DNA from 2 places in the Ruixingdingia sedimenti genome. Region 1 is predicted to be linked to the other one. Evidence: riboswitches for the same ligand, from Rfam matches in the RefSeq annotation. Region 1 holds a riboswitch; the other holds the start of a gene.
The links. Region 1 has a riboswitch for thiamine pyrophosphate ahead of thiB (thiamine ABC transporter substrate binding subunit). Riboswitches for the same ligand answer to the same signal wherever they lie in the genome.
Positions count from the first base shown of each region.

Region 2: another riboswitch for thiamine pyrophosphate. It lies ahead of thiD (bifunctional hydroxymethylpyrimidine kinase/phosphomethylpyrimidine kinase); the one in region 1 lies ahead of thiB (thiamine ABC transporter substrate binding subunit).

Region 1 covers NZ_JAVKPH010000010.1:25,584-33,741, reverse strand. The annotation lists gene RGD00_RS10585 (DMT family transporter) at 1-132, shown strand, start outside; gene aroC (chorismate synthase) at 390-1,490, opposite strand; TPP riboswitch at 1,639-1,737, shown strand; gene thiB (thiamine ABC transporter substrate binding subunit) at 1,772-2,770, shown strand; gene RGD00_RS10570 (ABC transporter permease family protein) at 2,746-4,308, shown strand; gene RGD00_RS10565 (thiamine ABC transporter ATP-binding protein) at 4,295-4,990, shown strand; gene RGD00_RS10560 (cytochrome c1) at 5,045-5,836, opposite strand; gene petB (cytochrome b) at 5,854-7,182, opposite strand; gene petA (ubiquinol-cytochrome c reductase iron-sulfur subunit) at 7,194-7,778, opposite strand; gene RGD00_RS10545 (cupin domain-containing protein) at 8,027-8,158, opposite strand, start outside.
Region 2 covers NZ_JAVKPH010000008.1:73,797-81,954, forward strand. The annotation lists gene lnt (apolipoprotein N-acyltransferase) at 1-462, shown strand, start outside; SAM-SAH riboswitch at 494-543, shown strand; gene metK (methionine adenosyltransferase) at 550-1,716, shown strand; TPP riboswitch at 1,814-1,916, shown strand; gene thiD (bifunctional hydroxymethylpyrimidine kinase/phosphomethylpyrimidine kinase) at 1,974-2,777, shown strand; gene RGD00_RS09325 (FAD-dependent oxidoreductase) at 2,774-3,727, shown strand; gene thiS (sulfur carrier protein ThiS) at 3,724-3,921, shown strand; gene RGD00_RS09335 (thiazole synthase) at 3,923-4,696, shown strand; gene RGD00_RS09340 (thiamine phosphate synthase) at 4,704-5,300, shown strand; gene RGD00_RS09345 (HesA/MoeB/ThiF family protein) at 5,297-6,280, shown strand; gene RGD00_RS09350 (ABC transporter substrate-binding protein) at 6,277-7,209, shown strand; gene RGD00_RS09355 (TenA family protein) at 7,209-7,880, shown strand; gene RGD00_RS09360 (ABC transporter ATP-binding protein) at 7,880-8,158, shown strand, end outside.

The sequences.
Region 1 (8,158 bases):
CTCAACCCGGTGTTCGGGGTGCTGATCGCCGCCGCGGTGCTGGCCGAACCGCTCGGCCCGGCCGATCTGGCCGGGGTGGCGATCGCGGCGGCGGGGATCCTGATGGTGCAGTTGTCGCGGGTGCGGGGGTAGGGGCCTCTTCTCCCCTCCCGCTCTGGCTGGCGAAGGCGCGTGCCTTCGCCACCGCGATGTGGTCAGAGTTGCCCCGGCCGGGGGCCCCAAGCCCCCGGCCAGCGCCCGCCCCGCCCATGGCGGGCGCTACTCGCCCGCCGGGGCAGGCGCTGGCCTATCGATTGTTCCCGGCATCTCCGTTTCCAGTGGCGCCGTCGCGCGACGGGCGGGGAAACGCAGTGCGTTTCCTTCTCCCGCCCGGCCTTACCGGGTGCCGCTTAGCCGATCCGCCCCCGCACGCCCCCCGTCTGCCCGCGGTCGCGCAGCAGGTGGTCCAGCAGCACGCAGGCCATCATCGCCTCGGCCACCGGCACGGCGCGGATGCCGACGCAGGGGTCGTGGCGGCCCTTCGTCACCAGATCCACCGCCTCGCCCTTCACGTTGATCGTCCGCCGGGGGGTGAGGATCGAGGACGTGGGCTTGACCGCGAAACGCACCACCACCGGCTGGCCGGTCGAGATCCCGCCCAGAATGCCGCCCGCGTGGTTCGTCGCATATTCCGGCCCGTCCGGGCCCAAACGGATCTCGTCGGCGTTGTCCACGCCGGTCAGGGCGGCGGCGGCCATGCCCTCGCCGATCTCGACCCCCTTGACCGCGTTGATCGACATCATCGCCGCCGCCAGATCGGCATCGAGCTTGCCGTAGATCGGCGCCCCCAACCCCGGGGGCACGCCCGTCGCCACCACCTCGACCACCGCGCCGACCGAATTGCCGGATTTGCGCAGCGCGTCGAGGTCCTCGGCCCAAGCCGCTGCCGTGCCGGGATCGGGGCACCAGAAGGGGTTGCGCCCCACCTCTGCCGGATCGAACCGCGCGCGGTCGATGGCGCGCGCACCCATCTGCACCATATAGCCGGTGATCGCCAGACCCGGCGCCAGCGCCGCCAGCGCCGTCCGCGCGACACCCCCCGCCGCCACCCGCGCCGCGGTTTCCCGCGCGCTGGACCGCCCGCCGCCGCGATGGTCGCGCAGCCCGTATTTCTGGTGATAGGCGATGTCGGCATGGCCGGGGCGGAACGCCTGCGCGATCTCGCCATAATCCTTGGACCGCTGGTCGGTGTTCTCGATCATCAGCTGGATCGGGGTGCCGGTCGTCCGCCCCTCGAACGTGCCCGACAGGATGCGCACCGCGTCCTCCTCGCGCCGCTGGGTGGTGTAGCGGTTCTGCCCCGGTTTGCGCCGGTCGAGCCAGGGCTGGATGTCGGCTTCCGTCAGCGCGATGCCGGGGGGGCAGCCGTCCACCGTGGCGCCGAGCGCGGGCCCATGGCTTTCGCCCCAGGTGGTGACGCGGAAGAGATGGCCGAAGGTGTTGAAGCTCATGTTGACCTCCCGGTTGCGGATGCAGCTTTAGGCCAGTGGGCGGGCGGAATAAACCGGATTCCGGCGGAACAGGCGAAGGGCGGGCCATCGGCGCGAAAGTCTCCCTGCTGCGGGCGGGTGCTTGCGGTGGCTGCGGGGCGCGCTATGCTGGGGCGGCTCGGGGTGCCCTTGGGGGCTGAGACGCGCAGGCGAACCCGTTGAACCTGATCCGGTTAGAACCGGCGGAGGGAAGGCGCAGGTTGATCCTCACCCCGGCCCGCCGTCGCTTGTGGAGGATGCCGATGTACCGCCCTATTCTTTCTACCGGCCTTGCCGCGGGGGTTTCGCTGATGGCGGCGGTGGCCGCCGCGCAGACCCCGGTGCTGACCGTGCTGACCTATGACAGCTTCGTGTCCGACTGGGGCCCCGGCCCGGCGATCGAGGCCGCGTTCGAGGCCGAATGCGGCTGCGACCTGCGGCTGATCGGTGCGGGCGACGGGGCGGCGCTGCTGGCGCGGCTGCGGCTGGAAGGCGCGCGCAGCACGGCGGATGTGGTGCTGGGGCTGGATACGAATCTGGTCGCGGCGGCGGGGGCGACGGGGCTGTTCGCGCCCCATGGCGTCGATGCGCCGACCGACCTGCCGGTGGGCTGGGCCGACCCGCTGTTTCTGCCCTTCGACTGGGGCTGGTTCGGTTTCGTCCACGACCGCACCCGCCTGCCCGACCCGCCGGAAAGTTTCGAGGCGCTGGCGGCGTCCGGCCTCAAGGTGGTGATCCAGGATCCGCGGTCGTCCACCCCCGGGCTGGGCCTGCTGATGTGGGTCCGGGCGGCCTATGGCGACCGGGCGGCCGAGATCTGGCGCGGGCTGTCGGACAACATCCTGACCGTCACCCCCGGCTGGTCGGAATCCTACGACCTGTTCCTGAAGGGCGAGGCCGATATGGTGCTGTCCTACACCACCTCGCCCGCCTATCATCTGATCGCCGAGGGCGACGACAGCAAGGCCGCCGCGCCCTTTGCCGAGGGCCATTATGTGCAGGTCGAGGTCGCGGGCCTGCTGGCGAATGCGCCGCAGCCCGAACTGGCGCGGCGGTTCATGCAATTCGTGCTGTCCGACGCCTTCCAGGCCGCGATCCCGGAAACCAACTGGATGTATCCCGCCCGTACCCCCGCCGGGGGCCTGCCCGCAGGGTTCGACACCCTGCCGCGCCCCGAAGCCACCCTGTTCCTGCCCCCGGCAGAGGCCGAGGCGCTTCGCGCCCCGGCGCTGGAGGAATGGCGCGCGGCGCTGTCGCGGTGAGGGGCCTGCCCGGCGCCGTTGCGGGGCTGGTGCTGGCGGCGCTGATGCTCGGCACGCTCGGGGTGGTGCTGGCGCATGCGGGGGGCATGCGGCTGACGGGGCCGGATTGGGCGGCGGTGCGGTTCACGCTGGTGCAGGCGGCGTTGTCGGCGGCGATTTCCGTCGTGCTGGCGGTGCCGGTGGCCCGGGCGCTGGCGCGGCGGCGGTTCGCCGGGCGGCGGCTGCTGATCGCGGCGCTCGGCGCGCCCTTCCTGATGCCGGTGATCGTGGCGGTGCTGGGCCTGCTGGCGATTTTCGGCCGGGGGGGCGTGCTGAACGCGGGGCTGGCCGCGGTGGGCCTGCCGCCGGTGCAGGTCTATGGCCTGCATGGCGTGGTGCTGGCGCATGTGTTCCTGAACCTGCCGCTGGCGGTCCGCATGGTGTTGCAGGGCTGGCAGGCGATCCCGGCCGAACGGTTCCGCACCGCCGCCGCATTGGGATTCGGCCCGGCAGAGGTCGCGCGGCATCTGGAACGGCCGATGCTGCGCGAGGTGCTGCCGGGCGCGGCGCTGGCGGTGTTCCTGATCTGTCTGGCGAGCTTTGCCGCCGCGCTGATCCTGGGCGGGGGGCCCCGGGCCACCACGGTCGAGGTCGCGATCTATCAGGCCGTGCGGTTCGAGTTCGATCTGTCCCGCGCCGCCGCGCTGGCGGCGGTGCAGTTCGCGCTGTGCGCAGGCGCGGTGCTGCTGGCGGCGCGGGTGGCGGTGCCTGCGGGTTTCGGCGGCGGGCTGGACCGGGCGGTGCAGCGGTGGGATGCGGGCCGGTGGGGGCTGCGGCTGCTGGACGGGGCGGTGATCGCGCTGGCCGCGGCCTTTCTGTTCGCGCCGCTCTTGGCGGTGATCCTGCGCGGCCTGCCCGGTCTGGCGGCCCTACCCGCGCCGGTCTGGGCCGCGGCGGGGCGGTCGGTCGTCATGGCGCTGGTGTCTGCTGCGCTGGTGCTGGCGGGGGCGCTGGCGCTCGGCCAGCTGGCGGTGCGGGGCGGCGTGGCCGGGCGGCTGGCGGAACTGGCGGGGATGCTGCCGCTTGCCGCGTCGTCGCTGGTGCTGGGGGCGGGGCTGTTCATCGCCGTCCTGCCCTTTGCCGCGCCGGAAACGGTGGCGCTGCCCGTCACCGTGCTGGTCAATGCCGCCATGGCGCTGCCCTTTGCCCTGCGCCTGATCCTGCCCGCCCTGCGCGAGGTCGAGGCGACGCAGATGCGGCTGGCGGAATCGCTCGGGATCGGGGGATGGGCGCGGCTGCGGCTGGTGACGCTGCCCCGGCTGCGCCGCCCCCTGGGCTTTGCCGGCGGGGTGGCGGCGGCGCTGGCGATGGGGGATCTGGGCGTGATCGCGCTGTTCGCGGGCGAAGGCAACGCGACGCTGCCGATGCAGGTCTGGCGGCTGATGGGCGCCTTCAGGACAGAGGCGGCAGAGGCCGCGGCGGTGCTGCTGCTGGCGGCGTCGTTCGGGCTGTTCTGGGTCATGGATCGCGGCGGGGGGCGGGACGATGCTGGGGCTTGAAGGGTTGCGGGTCGGCGCGGGCGATTTCGCCCTGACCGCGGACTGGCCGGTGCCCGCGGGCGCGCGGGTGGCGGTGATCGGGCCTTCGGGGGCGGGGAAATCCACGCTGCTGCTGGCGATCGCGGGGTTCCTGCCGGCCGCGGCGGGCCGGGTGACGTGGCAGGGGCGCGACCTCGGGCCGCTGGCGCCGGGCGACAGGCCGCTGTCGATCCTGTTTCAGGACCAGAACCTGTTTCCCCACCTGACGCTGGCGCAGAACGTGGGTCTGGGCCTGTCGCCCGCCCTGCGGCTGACGGCCGGCGACCATGCCCGTGTGGCGCAGGTGCTGGCCCGGGTCGGGCTGGCCGGGCGCGAGGATGCGCGGCCGGGGCAGCTGTCGGGGGGCGAACAGGGCCGGGCGGCGCTGGCGCGGGTGCTGCTGCGCGCGCGGCCTACGCTGCTGCTGGACGAACCCTTCGCCGCGCTCGGCCCCGGGCTCAAGGCGGAAATGCTGGCGCTGGTCGAGGAGATCGCCGACGAGACCGGCGCGCTGGTGCTGATGGTCACGCACGACCCCGCGGATGCGCGCCGCTTCGCCCCCCTGACGGTGCTGGTCGAGCGCGGGGTGGCGCATCCGCCCGTCGAAACGGCGGCCCTGTTCGCCGACCCGCCCCCGGCGCTGCGCGACTATCTGGGACTTTGACCAAAGAAAAACCCCGCCCTAAGGGGCGGGGTTCCGTCGGCCTGCCAGGTGGGGTCAGGCGTGTTTCTTCTTGCCCTTGAGGCCCGCCCACAACCGCTTGTTGGTCAGGTACAGCAGGACGGTCAGCACGGTGAGGAAGATCACCGCCGTCAGGCCCGCCTGCTTGCGCGCCATCATCTTGGGTTCCGCCGTCCACATCAGGAAGGCGGCGACATCCTGCGACATGGCCTGGACGGTGTTGTCATGGCCGTCGGCATATTCGACATGCCCGTCCGACAGCGGCGGGGCCATCGCGATCCAGCCGCCGGGGAAGGCGGTGTTTTCGTAATAGGTGGTCCCGGCCTCTTCCTTTTCCTCGCCGGTATAGCCGTTGAGGATCGAGGCGATGTATTCCGGCCCGCCGATACCGTTGAGGAACTGGTTGATCCCCAGGCCCTGCGGCCCGTGGAACCCGGCGCGCGACTTGGCCATCAGGCTGAGGTCGGGCGCGTTGTCCAGCCCGGATTCGGGGAAATGGTCGGTCGCCTTGCGCGGGCGGTCCTCGTCCAGTTCGGGGTCGTAGATCGACAGGTTCGCGGCATAGGCGCGGACCTGATCCTCGGGCAGCTGCGGGCCGCCCTCGTCGGCCAGGGTGCGCAGCGGCACATAGCGCAGCCCGTGGCAGGCCGAACAGACCTCGGTATAGACCTGAAGGCCGCGTTGCAGCTGCATCTGGTCGAACTTGCCGAAGGGGCCCTCGAACGAGAAGGCGAAGTCCTCGATATGCGACTCGCCCCCGGCGGCAAGCGCGCCGCCGGTGGAAAGGGCCAGCGCCGTCAGCGCCGAAAGGGAAAGCTTGCGGATCATCGGTGGCATCCTTTCCGTCACTCGGCCGCGGTGGCCTTGGCGGCCGGACCGTAGTGGGCGTTGAAGTCCTCTTCGATCGTCGCGGGCGCCGGCAGCGGCTTCTCGATCACCCCCAGAAGCGGCAGGACGATCAGGAAATAGGCGAACCAGTAGGTCGCGGCGATCAGGCTGATCCAGGTGTAGATCCCTTCGGCCGGCATCGCGCCCACCCACATCAGCACCATGAAGTCGATGGCCAGCAGCCAGAACCACCACTTGAACATCGGCCGGAACCGGCCCGAACGCACCGAAGAGGTGTCGAGCCACGGCGCCAGCGCCAGCACCGCGATCGCGCCGAACATCGCCAGCACGCCGAAGAACTTGGCGTCCACGATGCCGAAGGTGACGAACTGCACCAGCTGCACCACCCAGACATCGCCGGTGAAGGCGCGCAGGATCGCATAGAAGGGCAGGAAGTACCATTCCGGCACGATATGGGCCGGCGTCACCAGCGGGTTCGCCTCCAGATAGTTGTCGGGGTGGCCCAGGTAGTTCGGCATGAAGCCGACGATGGCGAAGAACACGATCAGCACGACGCCGAGCGCGAACAGGTCCTTGACCACGTAGAAGGGCCAGAACGGCACGGTGTCCTTTTCCGCCACTTCCTTGGAGGTGCGGCGCACCTCGACCCCGGTGGGGTTGCCGTTGCCGACATTGTGGAAGGCCCAGATGTGCAGCGCCACCAGCGCGGCGATCACGAAGGGCAGCAGATAGTGCAGCGAGAAGAAGCGGTTGAGCGTCGCGTTGTCGACCGCCGGCCCGCCCAGAAGCCATTCCTGGATCGTCGGACCCACGCCCGGGATCGCGCCGAAAAGGCCGGTGATCACGGTGGCGCCCCAGAACGACATCTGCCCCCAGGGCAGCACATAGCCCATGAACGCGGTCGCCATCATGGCGAGGTAGATCAGCATGCCGATGATCCACACCACCTCGCGCGGGGTCTTGTACGACCCGTAGTAGAGCCCGCGGAAGATGTGCATGTAGACGGCGACGAAGAACAGCGAGGCGCCGTTGGCGTGCAGATAGCGCAGCATGTGCCCGCCGTTCACGTCGCGCATGATATGTTCGACGCTGGCGAAGGCCAGATCGACATGCGGCGTGTAGTGCATCACCAGCACGATGCCGGTGACGATCTGCAACGCAAGGCAGAAGGCGAGGATGATGCCCCAGATCCACATCCAGTTGAGGTTCTTGGGGGTGGGGATCATCAGCGTGTCATAGGCCAGCGAGGCGATCGGCAGGCGCGCGTGCAGCCACTTCTCGAAGCCGGACTTGGGCTCGTAATGGTCGTGCGGAATTCCAGACATGGGGTCGCTCCTCAGCCCAGCTTGATCGTGGTCTCGTCGGTGAACGACGCCACCGGGATGTGCAGGTTCTCGGGCGCGGGGCCGCGGCGGATGCGCCCGGCGCTGTCATAGTGCGACCCGTGGCAGGGGCAGAACCAGCCGCCGAAATCGCCCGCGCCATCGCCGATCGGCACGCAGCCCAGATGCGTGCAGACGCCGACCATTACCAGCCATTCCTCGGCCGCGTCGCCTTCGGCGCCCGGGGGCGGCAGGGCGCGGTTGGGGTCGGTCGCGGGGGTGCCGGCGCCCAGGTTGGGGTTGCGGGCGTCCTTGTCCACCAGCTGGTCCAGCGGCACGGCGCGGGCGGCCTCGATCTCTTCGGTCGTGCGGCGGCGGATGAACACCGGCTTGCCGAGGTATTTCACCGTCAGCTGGGTGCCAGGCTCGACCGAGCTGACATCGACGAAGATGGAGGCCAGCGCCTGCACGTCGGCAGAGGGATTCATCTGGTTGATCAGCGGCCAGACGGCGGCGCCGGTGGCAACCGCGCCCGCCCCGGCCGTGGCATAATACAGGAAATCCCTGCGGGTGCCTGCGTTGTCTTCAGCGTGGGACACGGAACTTCTCCCTTCCAAGGCCGCTGGACGCGACCCATGCATGAACAGGGCTGCGGTCGCCCGCAGCCTCGTGCGCGGGTTTTAGACCGGCCCGCGCGGCACGTCCAGCGCCCAATCGGCTACAGAAGGTCGCGCACAGGCGCCTGCGTGGCCGCGGCAACACCTTTCGGCGCCGGAAGAATCCCCCGCGCGGCCATCTGGCGCGGCAGACCGCGCCGGCGGCGGGCGATGATTCTCGTGCCGCCGCGTCACAGATAGGGCGGCGTGCAGGCGGAAATGATGACCGCCGGCCGGTCCGACAGGTTGCGGAAACGGTGGGGGATGATGCTGTCGAACAGATAGCCGTCGCCCTCGCGCAGCAGGCGGACCTGATCGCCCAC
Region 2 (8,158 bases), on a different contig from region 1:
GCCTTTGCCGCGCAGGAAGGGCACGGCTATTCCGCCGGCCCGGGGCCGGAACTGATCGACCTCGGCCCCCTTGGCCGGGCGCTGCCGCTGATCTGCTACGAGGCCGTGTTTCCTCAGGACATCCGCCGCCTGCCGCGCGCCGACTGGCTGTTGCAGGTGACGAATGACGCCTGGTTCGGCGATCTGGCGGGGCCGTGGCAGCACCTTAGCCTCGCCCGCCTGCGTGCGGTGGAACAGGGGCTGCCGCTGATGCGCGCGGCCAATACCGGCGTGACGGCGGTGGTCGATGCGCGCGGCCGCGTGCTGGCGCAGATGGGGTTGGGCGAGGTCGGCCATCTGGATGCGCCCCTGCCCGCCGCGCTGCCGCCCACCGTTTATGCCCGCGCGGGGGAATGGCCGTTCTTCGGCCTTCTTGCCACAGTCGCCCTTTTCGCCGCCATTCGCCGCAGGCGGCGCGATTGACCTGCCCCCGCGGCGGGCCTAAGACTTCACCGAACCGTCACAACGGCTTCCTGGCGTGACGGGGATCAACCCAATGGAGCACTTCCCATGCCGCGCAAGAACTATGTGTTTACCTCCGAATCCGTGTCGGAGGGGCACCCCGACAAGCTGTGCGACCGCATTTCCGATGCGGTTCTCGACGCGCTTCTGACCGAAGAACCCAACGCGCGCGTCGCCTGCGAGACGTTCGCGACCTCGGGCCTTGTCGTGATTGGCGGCGAAGTCGGCCTGTCGAACCAGGAACGGCTGAAGGACTATATGGGCCGCATCGGCCAGATCGCCCGCGACTGCATCAAGGACATCGGATACGAACAGGAAAAGTTCCACTGGAACACCTGCCATGTGATGAACTTCCTGCACGAACAATCCGCCCATATCGCGCAGGGCGTGGACCGGGACGGTGCGGGCGATCAGGGCATCATGTTCGGCTATGCCGTGAACGAAACGCCGGAACTGATGCCCGCCCCGATCCAGTACGCCCATGCGATCCTGCGGCGGCTGGCAGAGGTGCGCAAATCCGGCAGGGAACCCGAACTGCGCCCCGACGCGAAATCGCAGCTTTCCGTGCGGTACGAGGATGGCAAGCCGGTCGAGGTCACGTCCATCGTGCTGTCGCACCAGCACGCGCACGAGGGGCAGAGTTCAGACGACATCCGCGCCATCGTGGAGCCCTATATCCGCGAGGTGCTGCCCTCGGGCTGGATCACCGACAAGACCGAGTGGCATGTGAACCCCACCGGCTGCTTCGTGATCGGCGGGCCGGATGGCGACGCCGGCCTGACCGGGCGCAAGATCATCGTGGATACCTATGGCGGGGCCGCCCCGCATGGCGGCGGCGCGTTTTCCGGCAAGGACCCGACCAAGGTGGACCGCTCGGCCGCCTATGCCGCGCGCTATCTGGCCAAGAACGTGGTCGCGGCGGGGCTGGCGGAACGCTGCACGCTGCAACTGTCCTACGCCATCGGCGTCGCGCGGCCGCTGTCGATCTATGTCGACACCCACGGCACCGGCCGGGTGGAGGAAGAGGCGATCGAGCGGGCGGCGATGCAGGTGATGGACCTGACGCCGCGCGGGATCCGCGAACATCTGGGGCTCAACAAGCCGATCTACAGCCGCACCGCCGCCTATGGCCATTTCGGCCGCGCGCCGGAGGCGGACGGCGGTTTCAGCTGGGAAAAGACCGATCTGGTCGAGGCGCTGAAAAAAGCCGTCTGACCCCTGCCCATATCCTGCAAAGGGCGCCCCCCGGGGCGCCCTTTCGCATTCTGCACCCCGGGGGCTTGCCCGCCGCGCCGGAACGCCCTACCCTGCGCGCATTCCGTTGGGGTGCCCCGTTCCGGGGCTGAGAGGCATCGCGCCAACCCATCGAACCTGATCCGGGCAATACCGGCGTAGGGAACGGAGCAAGACCGGGCGTTCGCGCCCCTTATGCCCCCCGTGCCCTTCCCTGTTGTCCGTAACCGGAGGGGAACATGGCAAGGGTCGCAAGGCTTCTGATCATTGCGGGGTCCGACAGCGGCGGAGGGGCGGGGATTCAGGCCGACCTGAAGGCCGCATCCGCGCTTGGCGTCTATGCCATGACCGCCGTCACCGCGATCACGGCGCAGAATACGGTGGGCGTGCAGGCCGTGGCGGGCATCGACCCCGCGCTGGTGCGGGCGCAGATCGCATCGGTGCTGGACGACATCGGCGCGGATGCGGTGAAGATCGGGATGCTGGGTTCCGCCGCCGTCACCCGGGTGGTGGCCGAGGCGCTGGCGGGGTACGCGGGCCCGGTGGTGCTCGATCCCGTGATGGTGGCGAAATCGGGCGATACGCTGCTGGCGGATGCGGCCATCGGCGCGCTGCACGAATATCTGCTGCCCCGCGCCACCCTGCTGACCCCCAACCTGCCGGAGGCCGCGCGGCTTCTGGGCCTTGCGCCCGCGCGCGATGCGGCGGGGGCAGAGTTGCAGGGCCATGCGCTGCGGGCGCTCGGCCCCGGGGCGGTGCTGATGAAGGGCGGGCATGCGGCGGGGCCGGTCTGCCGCGACCTGCTGGTGACGCCCGGCGGCACGGCGGAATTCACCGCCCCCCGCATCGCCACCCGCAACACGCATGGCACGGGCTGTTCGCTGTCGTCGGCCATCGCGGCGGAACTGGCCAAGGGCGCGGCGCTGGAACAGGCGGTGCGCCGGGCGCATGGCTGGCTGCACGGCGCCATCGTCGCCGCCGACGGGTTGCAGATCGGGCAGGGCCACGGCCCCGTCCACCATTTCCACGAGGTCTGGGCATGACCCGCGTCACCGTCCTTGGCGCAGGTGTTGCGGGCCTTTGCGTGGCGCAGGAACTGGCCTGCCGCGGGGCGCAGGTCACGGTGATCGACCCGGCAGGCGCGCCCGGCCCCGGGGCCTGTTCGTGGTGGGCGGGCGGCATGCTCGCCCCCTTTTGCGAGGGCGAGGTGGCCGAACCCGAGGTCGTCGACCTGGGCCGGACGGCCGCCGCATGGTGGTGCGCGGCGGGGGCGGATGTGACCGATGCCGGAACGCTGGTGCTGGCGCTGTCGCGCGACCGGGCGGAGCTTGACCGCTTTGCCCGCCGCACGCAGGGCCACCGCTGGCTGGACCGGGCGGGGATCGCCGGGCTGGAACCCGCGCTGGCCGAACGGTTCGACCGCGCGCTGTTCTTCGATACCGAGGCGCATCTGGCCCCGCGCGCCACGCTGACCGGCCTGCGCGACAGGCTGGCGGCGCGGGGTGTGGCGTTCCTGACCGAAGGTGCCCCGGAGGGGACGGTGATCGACTGCCGCGGCCTCGCCGCCCGCGACAGGCTGGCGGACCTGCGCGGGGTCAGGGGCGAAATGGCGGTCCTGCGCGCGCCGGGCCTTGGCCTTGCCCGCCCCGTCCGGCTGCTGCACCCGCGCCATCCGCTCTACCTCGTGCCGCGGGGGGATGACGTCTACATGCTTGGCGCCACGCAGATCGAGGGCGACGGGCGCGGCCCCGCCACGCTGCGCGCGGTGGTGGAACTGCTGAACGCGGCCTATGCGATCCACCCCGCTTTCGCAGAGGCCGAGGTGCTGGAAATCGGCGCCGACGCCCGCCCCGCCTTCCCCGACAACATGCCGCGTGTGCTGCGGGCAGGCGGGCGGCTGCATGTCAACGGATTGTATCGGCACGGTTTTCTGCTGGCCCCCGCACTGGCGCGGCAGGCGGCGGATATGGTTCTGACGCAGGAGGGAACATGAACATCATCGTGAACGGCGAACCCCGGCAGGTGACGGCCCCCGATCTGGCGGGCGCGCTGGCGGAACTGGGTTACGGCGGCGCGCGGGTGGCGACGGCGGTGAACGGGGCCTTCGTCCCCGCCGGGGCGCGGGCCGGGCAGGCACTGGCCGAAGGCGACCGGGTGGAGGTTCTGGCGCCAAGGCAAGGGGGCTGAGATGCCGGTTTTCTATGGCACCGACATCGCCTCGTCCCTGATGCTGGGGACGGCGCAATACCCCTCGCCCAAGGTGCTGGCCGATGCCTTTCGCCGGTCGGGCGCCGGGGTGGCCACCGTTTCGCTGCGCCGTGAAAGCGCGGCGGGCGGGGCGGGCCGGGCGTTCGGCGACCTGATCCGGGGCCTTGGCGTGCCTGTCCTGCCCAACACCGCCGGTTGCCACAGCGTGCGGGATGCCGTGACCACCGCCCATATGGCGCGGGAAGTCTTCGGCACCGACTGGATCAAGCTGGAGGTCATCGGCCACCCCGACACGCTGCAACCCGACCCCTTCGGGTTGGTGGAGGCGGCGCGGATCCTTGCCGCCGACGGCTTCAAGGTCTTTCCCTATACGACCGAGGATGGCGTTCTGGCCGGCCGGCTGCTGGATGCGGGTTGTCGGGTGCTGATGCCTTGGGGCGCGCCCATCGGCACCGGGCGGGGGCTCGCCAACCCCTACGCCCTGCGCACCCTGCGCGCGCAGTTCCCCGATGTGCCGATGGTGATCGACGCGGGGTTGGGCCTGCCGAGCCATGCCGCGCAGGCGATGGAACTGGGCTTCGACGCCGTGCTGCTGAACACCGCCGTGGCGAAGGCGGGCGACCCGGCGGCGATGGCCGAGGCGTTCGCGCTCGCCGTCCGCGCCGGGCGGCTGGCCCATGGCGCCGACCCGATGGAGCCGCGCGACATGGCCGCGCCCTCGACCCCCGTTCTGGGACTGGCGGTGCTGGAGTGATGCTGGAATGAGCCTCGACCGTTTCTATCCCATCTTCGAGTCTGCCGACTGGCTGGCCCGCGCGCTGCCCCTTGGCGTGCGGCTGGTGCAGTTGCGCATCAAGGATGCCGCCCGCGATGCGCTGCGGGCAGAAATCGCCCGTTCCCGCGATCTCTGCCGTGCCGCCGGGGCGGTGCTGGTGGTCAACGACCATTGGCAAGAGGCGATGGACCTCGGCTGCGGCTGGATCCATCTGGGGCAGGAGGATCTGGATACCGCCGACCTGCCCGCGATCCGCCGCGCGGGGCTGCGGCTCGGCATCTCGACGCATGACGAGGGCGAGCTGGACCGCGCCTTGGCATTGGCCCCGGACTATATCGCCCTCGGCCCCGTCTGGCCGACGATCCTCAAGCAGATGAAATGGCACCGGCAAGGGGTGGGCCGGCTGCGGGACTGGAAGGCCCGTATCGGCGGCATTCCCCTTGTCGCCATCGGCGGTCTGACCCCCGCGCGGGCGGCAGAGGCTTTCGCCGCCGGGGCCGACATCGCCTCGGTCGTCACCGACATCACCCTGAACCCCGACCCCGAAGCCCGCATCCGCCAGTGGGTAGGGGCGACGCGATGACCCGCCATGCCCGCCAGATGGCCGTGCCCGGGATGGGCCCGGCGGCGCAGGCGCGGCTGGCGGCGGCGCGGGTGCTGGTGGTGGGCGCGGGGGGGCTTGCCGCGCCGGTGCTGCCTTATCTGGCGGGTGCCGGGGTGGGGGCGATCCGGTTGGTGGACCCGGACGGGATAGAGGTCGGCAACCTGCACCGCCAGACCCTGTTCCGCATGGCCGACATCGGCCGCCCCAAGGCGCTGGCCGCCGCCGACAGCCTGCGCGCCCTTGCCCCCGGCTGCGCGGTGGAACCCGTGGTGGGCATGCTCGACCCCCACAATGCCGCCGCATTGGCCGAGGGGGCGGATGTGGTGCTCGACTGCGCCGACAGTTTCGCGGTCAGCTATATCCTGTCGGACCTGTGCCTTGCGCGCGGGGTGCCGCTGATCCACGCCTCGGTCGTGGGGATGGAGGGATATGCGGGCGGCTTCTGCGGCGGTGCGCCCTCGCTGCGCGCGGTGTTTCCCGACCTGCCGCCCCGGATGGGCAGTTGCGCAGAGGATGGCGTTCTGGGCCCGGTGGTCGGCGTGATCGGCGCGCTTCAGGCGCAGATGGCGCTGGAGGTGCTGGCGGGGCTTGCGCCCTCGCCCCTCGGCCGCCTCGCCAGCTATGACGCGCGCGCGCACCGTTTCGGCGGTTTCGCCTTCGACGCCGCGCCGGAACCCCGCGCCGCGCATCGTTTCATCGCCCCCGCCGCGATCCGCCCCGGGGATTTCATCATCGACCTGCGGGCAGAGGATGAGGGCCCGCTGGCCCATCCCGCCGCCCTGCGCCTGCCCGCCGACGCCTTCGGCCCCGCCGGTCCCCGCCCCGTGCCGGGCCAGCGCGCGGTGCTGTGCTGCCGGTCCGGCCTGCGCGCCTGGACCGCCGCCGAACGCCTTGCCGCCGTCTGGGACGGCGAAATCACCCTCGTCGCGCTTGGCGACATGACCGGAGACACCGCATGAGATATGCCGCCTTTCTGGCCCTTCTGCTGGCCACCCCCGCCGCGGCGCAGGACCGCATGACCGTGATGCTGGACTGGTTCGTGAATCCCGACCACGGCCCCCTGATCATCGCGCAGGAAAAGGGCTATTTCGCCGCGCAGGGGCTGGAGGTGGACCTGATCGCCCCCGCCGACCCCGCCGACCCGCCCAAGATGGCCGCCGCTGGCCGGGCGGATCTGGCGATCTCCTATCAGCCGCAACTGCATCTTCAGGTAGCCGAGGGGCTGCCGCTGGCCCGTGTCGGCACGCTGGTGGCGACGCCGCTGAACTGCCTGCTGGTGCTGGCCGACGGGCCGGTGCAGGACCTGGCGGACCTCAGGGGCCGCAAGGTCGGCTTTTCCATCGCCGGGGTGGAAGAGGCGCTTTTGTCCGCCATGCTGCGTCCCGCCGGTCTGGGGTTCGACGATATCGAACGGGTGAACGTGAACTGGTCGCTGTCGCCTGCCCTGATGTCGGGGCAGGTGGATGCCGTCATCGGCGCCTTCCGCAATTTCGAACTGAACCAGATGGAGATCGAGGGGGTGAAGGGCCGGTGTTTCTACCCCGAGGAAGAGGGCGTGCCCGCCTATGACGAACTGATCTATGTCGCCAACCCCGCCTTGGCGGACCGCGACCGGATCGCCCGCTTCCTGGCCGCCACCGAACAGGCGGTGCAGTACATCATCAACCATCCCGTTGAAAGCTGGGAGGTTTTCGCCGCGACTTCTGCCGAACTGGATGACGACCTGAACGCCCGCGCCTGGGCCGATACCCTGCCCCGTTTTGCCCTGCGTCCCGCGGCGCTGGACCACGCGCGCTATGCGCGGTTCGAGGCGTTTCTGGCAGAGGCGGGCCTAATCCCGCAGGTGCGGCCGGTTTCCGAACTGGCATTCGATCCGGGGGCGCGATGATGGGCTACGGGCGGACCTTCGCCCTGTGGCGCGCCGCCGCCGGGCCTGCGTGGGATGCCTATACCCGGCATCCCTTCGTGCAGGGGCTGGCCGACGGCAGCCTGCCGCGCGCGGCGTTCCTGCATTATCTGGTGCAGGACTATCTGTTTCTTGTGCATTTCGCCCGGGCCTGGGCGCTGGCCGTCACCAAGGCCGACACCATAGGGGAAATGCGCATCTGCGCCGCCACTGTCCATGCCCTGATCGACGGCGAAATGCGCCTGCATATCCAGACCTGCGCCGAGGCCGGGCTGGACGAGGCCACGCTGTTCGCGGCGGAAGAGCGGGCGGAGAACCTCGCCTATACCCGCTATGTGCTGGATGCCGGGCATGCGGGGGATTTCCTCGACCTGCTGGCGGCGCTGGCGCCCTGTGTGCTGGGATACGGCGAAATCGGCGCGCGGCTGCTGCGCGAGGCGGGCGACACCCCCTATCGCGGCTGGATCGAGACCTATGGCGGGGCGGACTATCAACAGGTCTGCGCCCGGGTCGGTGCGCTGATCGACGGCGCCGCCGTCCGACGGCTTGGCCCCGACCCGGCCGCCACCCCCCGCTGGCCCGCGATCTGCCGCCGCTTCACCACCGCGACGCGGCTGGAATCCGGGTTCTGGGACATGGGCCTGCGCCCGTGATCCAGCCCGTGACCCCGCCGGGGCTGGTGTTCGACGGCCGGGTTCTGGGGCCTGCGGGGCCGATCCTCGGGCCGCTGCGGTTCGCCGCCGGGGCGGGGCGGTGGACCTGCCTTCTGGGTCCATCCGGCATCGGCAAGTCCACCCTGCTGCATTGTTTCGCGGGCACGGCGCAGGGCCTGCGGCTCGACGGTACGGCGGGCGCGGATGACGGTGGCCTGCTGGCGGGCCGCGTGGCGCTGATGGCGCAGGCGGATAGCCTGTTGCCCTGGTTGACGGCG